DNA from 3 places in the Sphingobium sp. GW821-FHT02B05 genome. Region 1 is predicted to be linked to each of the others. Evidence: riboswitches for the same ligand, from Rfam matches in the RefSeq annotation. Region 1 holds a riboswitch; each other region holds the start of a gene.
The links. Region 1 has a riboswitch for cobalamin ahead of AC07UX_RS20115 (TonB-dependent receptor plug domain-containing protein). Riboswitches for the same ligand answer to the same signal wherever they lie in the genome.
Positions count from the first base shown of each region.

Region 2: another riboswitch for cobalamin. It lies ahead of cobW (cobalamin biosynthesis protein CobW); the one in region 1 lies ahead of AC07UX_RS20115 (TonB-dependent receptor plug domain-containing protein).
Region 3: another riboswitch for cobalamin. It lies ahead of AC07UX_RS03510 (TonB-dependent receptor); the one in region 1 lies ahead of AC07UX_RS20115 (TonB-dependent receptor plug domain-containing protein).

Region 1 is NZ_JBWKVW010000013.1:65,364-68,635, forward strand. Features, by position in the region: gene AC07UX_RS20110 (cobyrinic acid a,c-diamide synthase CobB) at 1-1,158, shown strand, start outside; cobalamin riboswitch at 1,171-1,359, shown strand; gene AC07UX_RS20115 (TonB-dependent receptor plug domain-containing protein) at 1,570-3,272, shown strand, end outside.
Region 2 is NZ_JBWKVW010000012.1:20,821-24,092, forward strand. Features, by position in the region: gene cobN (cobaltochelatase subunit CobN) at 1-486, opposite strand, end outside; gene cobW (cobalamin biosynthesis protein CobW) at 486-1,520, opposite strand; cobalamin riboswitch at 1,705-1,948, opposite strand; gene AC07UX_RS19495 (histidine phosphatase family protein) at 2,017-2,583, opposite strand; gene AC07UX_RS19500 (CbtB domain-containing protein) at 2,781-3,008, shown strand; gene AC07UX_RS19505 (CbtA family protein) at 3,018-3,272, shown strand, end outside.
Region 3 is NZ_JBWKVW010000001.1:684,422-687,693, reverse strand. Features, by position in the region: gene AC07UX_RS03510 (TonB-dependent receptor) at 1-1,411, opposite strand, end outside; cobalamin riboswitch at 1,593-1,842, opposite strand; gene AC07UX_RS03505 (Arm DNA-binding domain-containing protein) at 2,033-2,362, opposite strand; tRNA gene AC07UX_RS03500 (tRNA-Ile) at 2,526-2,602, opposite strand; gene AC07UX_RS03495 (polysaccharide deacetylase family protein) at 2,627-3,272, opposite strand, start outside.

The DNA of each region.
Region 1 (3,272 bases):
GCCTTTCACGCGGCCGCGACCGGGCGGCCCTCGATCAATCTGGACGGCTTCGCAATGGCGCCGGCGATGCTGCGCGGGTTGGCCGCACAGGTCGCATCGACTGTCCAACTCGTTGTCGCAGAAGGCGCGATGGGCCTGTATGACGGCGCACGAGCGGAAGGCAGGTCGGGCGCGTCCGCCGATATCGCGCGCCTGCTTGGCTGGCCGATACTGCTGGTCGTCGATGCCCGTGCCGCTGCGCAGACGGTGGCAGCGGTGGCGCATGGCTGCGCGACCTTTCCGGGCGCGCCCGCCATTGCCGGCGTGATCGCCAACCGGGTGGCCAGCCCACGCCATCGCCGCATGATAGAGGATGGCTTCGCGCGGATTGGCCTGCCGCTGCTGGGCGCGATTTCGGCCGATGAGGGGCTGGTCATGCCGTCCCGCCATCTGGGTCTGGTGCAGGCCGGCGAGACGGACGAACTGGAAGCACGGATAGCAGTGATAGCGCAGCGCATAGCAACACAATGCGATCTGCACGCGATCCATGCTGCGGCCGGAGCGACGGCAGATTTCCCGGCACTCAATTCCGCCATACATCCGCCGGGTCAACGGATCGCCATCGCCCGCGATACGGCTTTCAGCTTCTTTTATCCCCATATGGCGCATTGGTGGCGATCGGCCGGGGCGGAACTGCACTTCTTCTCGCCGCTGGCGGATGAAGCGCCGCCGGCGCATTGCGATGCCTGCTGGCTGCCCGGCGGCTATCCCGAACTCCATGCCGGGCGGATCGCGGCCAATCAGCATTTCCTGACGGGCCTTCGCGCCTTTGCGCAAAATCGATCGGTTCATGGCGAATGTGGCGGTTACATGGTGCTGGGCCGCTCGCTGGAGGATGGCGATGGCGCGGTGCATGCCATGGCGGGCCTGCTGCCGATGGACAGCAGCTTCGCACAGCGGCGCAGGACATTGGGCTATCGCCGTGCCCGGCTGCGCCAGGACAGCAGCTTCGCCCCTGCCGGGCAGCCATTGCTCGGCCATGAGTTTCACTATGCCAGCATCACCGCCAGCGAAGGCGAAGCGCTGGCCGACATGGCCGATGCGGAAGGGCAGGAGATTGGCCCGGCAGGCCATCGGGTGGGCCATGTGACGGGCGGCTTCTTCCACTTGATCGCCTGATCCTACTCCATTACGGCGGCCAGTGCGTCAGGTTCCCCGCAAGGGGATCAAAAGGGAACGGGGTTCAAGACCCCGGCTGCCCCTGCAACTGTGAGCGGCGAGCCATCGAGGCACAGGCCATTGGGATCATGATCCCGAGAAGGCGCTTCGAAACGGCATGGACCCGCAAGCCAGGAGACCTGCCTGTCGCGGTCGTTCTTCGTCCGGACAGGGTGTGCCGGTCGAACGAGGATATCCTCGCGCAACGACAAGCTGACCGTGCGGACTCGCGCGGCTGGGATGTCGTGCGCATGGGCGTTCGGCATCGCTGTCGCGTCGCGTCCGCCCGGTCCTGTCAAAGACTGGGGGATGATCATGCACTGGATTTCAAAAAGCGGATTTGTCATTCTGGCGGGCCTATCGATGCCGGCCATGGCGGAGGATGCGAATGAGGTGATCGTCACGGCCCTTCGCCAGCCGCAGGCGATCGGGCAAGTGGCGTCGAGCATCACCGTGCTCGACAAGCCAGCGATCGACGCGGCGCAGGCGCTGACGGTATCGGACCTGCTGATCCGCACGCCCGGCATCAGCTTCACGCGCAATGGCGGCTATGGAACGGCGACCGCGATCCGCATCCGCGGCGCAGAGGCCGACCAGACCGTGCTGGTGATAGATGGCGTCAAACTGGCCGATCCGTCCTCGACCGGTGGCGGCTATAATTTCGCGACGCTGATGACCGGTGATATCGACCGGATCGAGATTTTGCGCGGGCCGCAGTCGATCCTGTGGGGTAGCCAGGCGATCGGCGGCGTCGTCAATGTCGTGACCGCGCACCCGCGGCGGCCGATCGAAGGCAGCTTCGATATCGAGGCGGGATCGCGCGACACCGTCAGTGCCCGCGCGGCGCTGGGCGGTCGGCAGGGCGCGCTCGATTGGCAGGTCGCAGGCAGCCGCTTCACGACGCAGGGGATTTCCGCGATAAGCCCGCGCTATGGCGCCAGGGAGAAGGACGGCTACAGCAACGGCACGCTTAATGGCCGATTGGGCGTGGCGCTGGCGCCGGGCCTGTCGGTCGATGTGCGCGGCTATTATGCCAAGGGGCGGACCGACATCGACAGTGCCGGGACCGTGCCGGACAGTCCGGAATATTCGCAGACCGAGGAGTGGATCGGTTATGCGGGCCTCAATGCCGACCTGTTCGGCGGGGCACTGCACAACCGCCTGTCCTTCAGTCGTAGCGAGACGGTGCGCGACAATATCAACCCGTCGCGCAAGCTGCGCCCGCTCAGCTTCGCGGCCAGGGGCGAAACCAACCGCTACGAATATCAGGGCGGGCTGACGATCGCGCAGGGATGGACGGCGACCTTCGGCGCGGAACGCGAAGAGCAGCGGATGCGCACCGCGTCGCCCCCCAACAGCCTGGCGACCTATCCGACCATCCGTGGGTCGGCCGATATCGACAGCCTTTATGCACAATTGAATGTCGAACCGTTGACGGGGCTGACCCTCAATGGCGGGGTGCGCTACGACCATCATTCGACCTTCGGCGGCAATACCGTCTTTGGCGCAGGCGCGGCCTGGGCGCTGGCCAAGGACAGCACGATATTGCGTGCCAGCTATGGCGAAGGGTTCAAGGCGCCGACGCTCTATCAACTCTACAGCGACTATGGGAATATGGCGCTGGTGCCGGAAAAGTCGCATGGCTGGGACGCGGGTGTCGAACAGCATCTGTTCGATCATGGCTTGATCCTGTCGGCCACCTGGTTCGACAGAAGCACCGATAATCTCATTACCTATAATGGCTGCCCGACGACCAACCGGCCGCCCCTCTGCTACGCGCCCGATACGACCACGCCGCGGCTTGGCTATTACGCCAATGTCCAGCGGAGCGAGACGCATGGACTGGAACTGGCCGGTGTCGCCCATGTCGGCCGGTTGACGATCGACGGCAATTATAGCTGGGTATCGGCGGAGGATCGTTCTCCCGGCCTCAACTATGGCAACCAGTTGACCCGGCGTCCGCGTCATGCGGCCAACGGCACGCTGCGCTATGACTGGGCCTTTGGCCTCAGCACGGCGGTTGCAGTCCGCTGGTCGGGCAAGGCACTGGATACGGCGAGGACAAGCGCGACGGT
Region 2 (3,272 bases), on a different contig from region 1:
AGCCGTGCGCAGGAAGCCCAGCGCATTGGCCATGCCACCCTGCCGCAGATAGGCGCGCAGCCGGTCGATCAATGCCGCCGGCACGGTCGACGCCCGGTCGAGCGCAGGGTCATCCTCCCGCCCGTCGGCGATCGCGGCGAAGGCGATGCCCCGCTCCCGCGCGACCTGCGCGATTTCATCTATGCCATAGGGCCAGTAGCTTTTGCCGCCGAGCAGGATGACGCAGACGAATTTCGCCTTGGCGATCACCTTCTCGACATAAAGGTCGACCGAATAGGGGTGGCGCAGCTGGAGCAGATTGGCGAGGCGCACGCTGGGCGCACTGCCCGTCGGATCTTCATCCGTCAGGCGCGCCGCCGCCTTGGCGAAGCAGGCCAGTTCGCTGTCCGCCACCGTCAGGATCACGATATCGCCCGGCGACTGGTCCAGGTCGATCGCCTCCTCGCCATTGGATATCGTGCCGGGCGTGGCGGACAGAAGATGCATCAGCCGATGACCGGCTTGAGCGCATCCTCTATGGCAGGGCGATCCAGCCCCTTCTGGCCGATCACGACCAGCTGGGTGCGCCGGGTTTCCCCGTCCTTCCAGGCGCGGTCGAAATAATGCTGGATGCGCGGGCCGACCGCCTGCACCACCAGCCGCGATGGTTTGCCGGCCACCGCCACCATGCCCTTGACCCGCAAAATGTCATGGGCGGCAATCGTGGCGTTCAGCTGCGCGACCAGCGCATCGACATCGGCAATATCGCCGCCCGACAGGATGAAGCTGTCGAAATCATCATGGTCATGCTCCTCCATCCCGTCGATATGCGACGGGCGGGCGTCCAGATCATCTTCGGCCGCCGCGCTCAGGCCCAGCAGTGCGGCCGGATCGACGGCGCCTTGCGCGCTATGGATGATCGCCACGCCGGGGCGGGTTTCCGCCTTCACCTGCGCCTCCACCGTCGCCAGCGTGGCGGCGTCGACCAGGTCGGTCTTGTTCAGCACCACCATGTCGGCGCAGACCAGTTGCTCCTCGAACAATTCCTCCAGCGGGCTGTCATGGTCCAGATTGGGGTCGGCCGCGCGCGCCGCCGCCAATGCCGCCTCGTCCGTGGCGAAGCGGCCGGCCGCCACCGCGTCGGCGTCGATCAGCGCGATCACCCCGTCCACCGTGGCGCGGGTGCGGATGTCGGGCCATTGGAACGCCTTCACCAGCGGCTTGGGCAGGGCCAGGCCGCTGGTTTCGATGATGATATGGTCGGGTGGATTGGGCCGGTCGAGCAGCTTCTGCATGGTCGGCAGGAAATCGTCGGCCACGGTGCAGCAGATGCAGCCATTGGCCAGTTCGACGATATCGTCCTCCGGGCAGGCCGCGTCATTGCAGCCCTTCACCAGTTCGCCGTCCACGCCGACATCGCCAAATTCGTTGATGATGAGCGCCAGCCGGCGCCCCTTGGCATTGTGCAACATATGGCGGATCAGCGTGGTCTTGCCCGCGCCCAGAAATCCGGTGATGACGGTGGTCGGCACTTTGCTCATGATCTTGTCCCTTATCGCGCGTTATCAAAAACGCAGGGACGTACCGTTTGCGAACGGTCGATGAGCGAGAGCGGTCGGGCACCCATGTCAGGGCAGCCGGCCTTCGCGCATCGTGCGGCCCCTGCCGCTTCGTTCGTCGCTCAGACGGGTTGGACCGTGCCCTGGCCATCCCCTGGACCAAAGCAAGAGCGACCAGACGCCGGCAGGTCTCCTGGCTCATGGGTCATCGCTTGATACACGGCCTTCCCAGGCCTCGCATGTTGCAGCGTCCGGCCCAGTGGCTGCGGCACGGGCGCCTTGCCCCGTCGCATCTGTGTATCGCGCTCGCCACTTACAGTTGCAGGGACAGCCTCGGATTAGGGCTGCTTGTCGCCGCCCGCACCGCGTTCCCATTTTAAGCCTCTTGCGAGGCACCGGCGCGATCTTTTCGCCCTATGTCGCAAGACGCATGGGCAGACATGCGGATAGAGGCGGCAATGAAGGTCCGCAACTCTTTTCAGCCCGGCTCCAGCGACTGGAGCCGCCAGCGGCCATTGAAGGACAGGGTGGTGCGCGATAGCGGTGCGATGTCGATGGACAGGCTGGCGCGCAACGGCATGTCGAGCGCATGGGCGATTACGGCGCGGATCGGCATCGGGTGGGTCAGGGCGCAGACGGATGCCTCGCTCGCGGCAAGGGCATCAAGCCAGGCGCCCATGCGCAACTGACAGGCATACAGGCTCTCGCCATCCGGGCTACCCTGCGCCGGATCGGCCAGCCATTGGGCCAGCGCGTCGGGTTCCTGCGCCGCGATCGTCGCAAAACCGTGCCCGGCCCAGCGGCCATGGTCGATGTCGCGCAATGCCGGTTGGGGCAGGGGCGTGACGCCCATGGCCTGCGCCGTTTCCATGGCGGACAGGGAGGGACTGGACTGTACCGAATGTCGGAAACGGGCGGGCAGCGACAGCGCGGCGGCATCGCGCCGGCCAGCATCGTCCAGCGCCTCGTCAACGGCAGGAAAGCCACCCCGTCGGCTGGCGCGCGTCGGTCCGGCACAAAGCAACAGCAATAATGTCGGCAGCACAGCCTCCGGCAGATGATTGACGGCGTCCCCCCGCTCAGCCTAAAGCACGGGTCGTTCAGAAAGAAGAAGCCGGTGCAATTCCGGCGCGGTCGCGCCACTGTTATCGCCGTCCATAGCCGACGTCGAGAGCCAGACCTTCCTTCCGAACTGCGACATCATTTCCGGGGACGCGCAATCCCGTGCAGGAGTATCAGGCCATGGCGAACACCGCCGCTCTGTTCGACGATCCGTTCATCCCCGTTCGTGGCGATGCCACCATCCCGGTCGCGGATATCGCGCCCTGGGCCGTGCTGGGCACGCTGATCGCGCTCATCTTCCTCTATTTCGTCAGCACCGAACAGGGGGCCTTGGCGCTGTTCGACGGCATGTATGTGCATGAATATGTGCATGACGGCCGCCATCTCCTCGGCTTTCCCTGTCACTGACGCCCGGTCATGACCCGGACATTATTGTGGCGCGGGATGCTGGCCGGCATCCTGGCGGCCCTGCTCGCCACATTGGTCGCGCGCGTGATCGCCGAACCGCAGATCGACCTGGCGATCGGTTATGAGGCGTCGCATGCCGCGCATCATGCCCCGGCGCCGGGTGGTGAACCGGAACTGGTGAGCCGCGATACGCAGAAGGGCGCTGGGCTGTTCACGGCGCTGGCTCTCTATGGCGCTGCGGTGGGCGGCATCTTCTCGCTGGTG
Region 3 (3,272 bases), on a different contig from region 1:
CCGCCCCCATGCGCCAGGTCACGGCATCGGGCGTCGCGGTGAAATTGTTGGCCGCGCTCACATAATCCGTCTTGGTGATTTCCGGCCGGTCGTAACGCAGCCCGCCGACCAGCGAAAATTGCTCGCTGAACTTCAAACGGTCTTCGGCAAAGACAGCATATTGGCGGATGCGGTTGGTGTAGCGCGGCCTGGTTGGCGCGCCGGGCTGATGGATGAACAGGCCCGGATCGGGATCGACCGCATCGACCAAGCGCGTCGCATTATTGCCGCTGTTGCTGACATTTTTGTAACTGATGCGATTGACGTCGAAGCCGACCACCAGAGTGTTGTCCAGTCCGCCTATGCCATGGTTCAGCGTGGCGGTGGTGCGGTTCCCGGTCTGCTTCTGGATGTGGTAGAGTTCCAAGAAACTGGATTGACGCACCTGCGCGGGATTGCTGTCCGTTGCTGGCACATAGGTGGCGCTTTCGGCGTTCTTCCAATATTTGTTAGCCCACAGGTGATAAAAGGTGCTGCGGATCGTCAGCGCATCCGACGGCGTCCATTCTACCTTCGCTTGGCTCCAGTTATCGCGGAAGCGCAGCCGGGCGTCGGCGACATTATAGTTGTTCCTGCGGATCGACCGGTCGAGCTTCCCGTTCACCAGCGGCACGCCGAACCATGTGCGCGGATTTTGCTCGCTATGATCATGGGACAGAGTGATGCTCATGTTCGCGGCAGGCTTCAGCCGAATCGCCCCGGCCAGCGCCACCGCATCGGCGTCGCCCCGCGCCATCCAGCCTTCGGACCGGCGGACGCTGGCATCCGCACGGAAAGCGATACCGTCCGTTACCGGGCCACCTGCACCGACCCCTATAGTGAAACTGTCATAGGAAGATATGCCCACGCGCCCGCTGACCTGCATGTCATCGGACGGCCGCTTGCGCACGACATTGACCGCGCCGCCAATCGCCCCCTCACCATATAGGACGGAGGCAGGGCCGCGCAGTATCTCCACGCTTTGCGCCATCCACGGGTCCGCCGGGAAGGTCAGCGTATTGTTATACATGCGCATCCCGTCATAGAGCGTCATGACCGAATTCTGCCCGGTGAAGCCGCGCGCAGACAGGCCGTACCCAAAGACGCCGGACGTGTTGACGATGCCCGTCGCCCGCGCTGCGGCATCCTGAATGGTCAGGTCGCCGCGCAGTCGGATGGCGTCGCCATCCAGCGTCTCGACACTGGACGGCATTTCCAGCGCGGTCAGGCCAAGGCGGCTGGCCCCCTCATTCTTCTGGTTGAGGCGCAGCGGATCGACCATGCCCGTCACGATGATCGCCGCATCGCCGCTATTCTCATCGGCGGGTTGGGCAAAGGCGCCGGGCGCAGCAAAAGAGAAGGCCGCAATCGCAGCCGGTGTGAACTTCAACATGATCTTCCCCCGTCGGCGTCGCACGACAATCGGGCGGGGGCGTGCCGTTCAAAAAACGGTCGGCAGCCGGCATCGGCCGGACGCCAGGGGCGACCGACACACAGCGTCCGATGCGGCCCCAGCCGCTCGTTCGTCGCTCAGACGGAGTATACCGTGCCGCGGCCATCCCCTGGACCAAGGCAAGAGCGACCAGACGCCGGCAGGTCTCCTGGCTCATGGGTCATCGCTTGATATACGGCCTTCCCAGGCCTCGCATGTTTCAGCGTCCGGCCCAGTGGCTGGCGGATCGGTCATGATGCCGTCCGCGCCTGTATATCGCGCTCGCCACTTACAGTTGCAGGGACAGCCTCGGATTTGGACGGCGCACGCCATCCGCACCGCGTTCCCATTTTAATCCCCGTCTCCGGGGAACCGACGCGATCTTTATCCTCCCAAATCCCAAAGGTTTCGAGCGGACGCGCTTGCTTATGATCTCAATTTTGCCAGGGCAAGCGATTTTGACATCTGCCCCACCAGAGGTGGATCGCCTCGAGCAGAATGATATTCCTACCTTACGCAAATAGACGGCAAGATTGCGCCTAGGAGTTTCTGGCTGCATCTTGGCAGTGGCTGGTTCTGGCTTTACCTGACAGCTAATGAAAAAGCCTGGAGCGACAACTTCGTCCCAACCCAAGGCGTTCGCTTTCGGTGAAACCGACCCTTCTTTGCCCTACAGGGGGCCATTTTCGATCCCCAGGTGCAGAAGAGAAGAGCATTCCGCGCTGCGACAAGGCCCATTAAAGGGTAGCGACCGAGCGTGAGAGATTTCTCTTTCACACCCACTCTGTATTTGAAGCGCCAGGTTTTGTCCCCAGCCTTCGATACATTCAGATATAAGCCATTGGGATCAGCCAGCTTGTAGTCGCTTCGACCGGCCTTGGCGTTCTTAACTTCAGTGATGGTAAGCGGCATGGGAATTTTACCCCCAAATCGGCGCGCTTTACCCCCAATTTTACCCCTAATTTCGCTAAACTGTCCTGATTCGTTATGAACTGTCCCGGTCTGTTATGGCCGAGTAACTCTTTGTATGTTAAGGAGTTATCCATACCATTTGACCCGATCTGGGTGCAATATGTGGTGGGCCCGGCAGGACTTGAACCCGCAACCTATCCGTTATGAGCGGACAGCTCTAACCAATTGAGCTACAGGCCCCACTTGCGCAGCCGATAGGCAGCATTAGGCCGCTTGGCAAGCCCGTGAATGCGCGGGAACCGCAGCAATGAATTGATCCAGGGTCGCAGCGGCCACATTCCGACGCGCCAGATGCGCCAACACCCCATCCCACCAGGCATAAAAGGCCGTTCGGTCGCTTTCGCTGCGAACATAGGGGGTATGCCCCGGTTCCAGTGTCGGCGAATGGAAGCTGAAGTTGAGAACCGGCACGCCCTCCTCGATCAGGGCGTCGATAGCGGCTATCGCCTCGTGAAGCGGCACCCCCTCCGGCGTCAGCGGAATGCGGCTGAGCATCCGTGCTCGCGACAGCGCACCTGCCAGCGGCCCCATTGCCTGCGCCGCACGATAAAGCCGCTCCCCGCCCCCGCGCAACAGGCCGGCAAAGGCGGTCGAGAGCGGCAGCTCGATCAGCGATCGGCTCGGCCCTGCCCAATAGGGCAGTTGCGGCAGGCCGTGGAAATCAGGCCCGTGCTGATGACTATAATCGAAGCGGCTACGCACCGAACTGTCCAGGCGGAACCCTGCTTCCTCCAGCAGGCGCGCGCTGTTGGGACCAACGCCGTACCGGCCCGCGCGATAGGCTATCGGGCGCCGACCGAAACGCTGCTCGATACGGACGCACAACGCCTCCAGCTTGGCGCGCTCCACG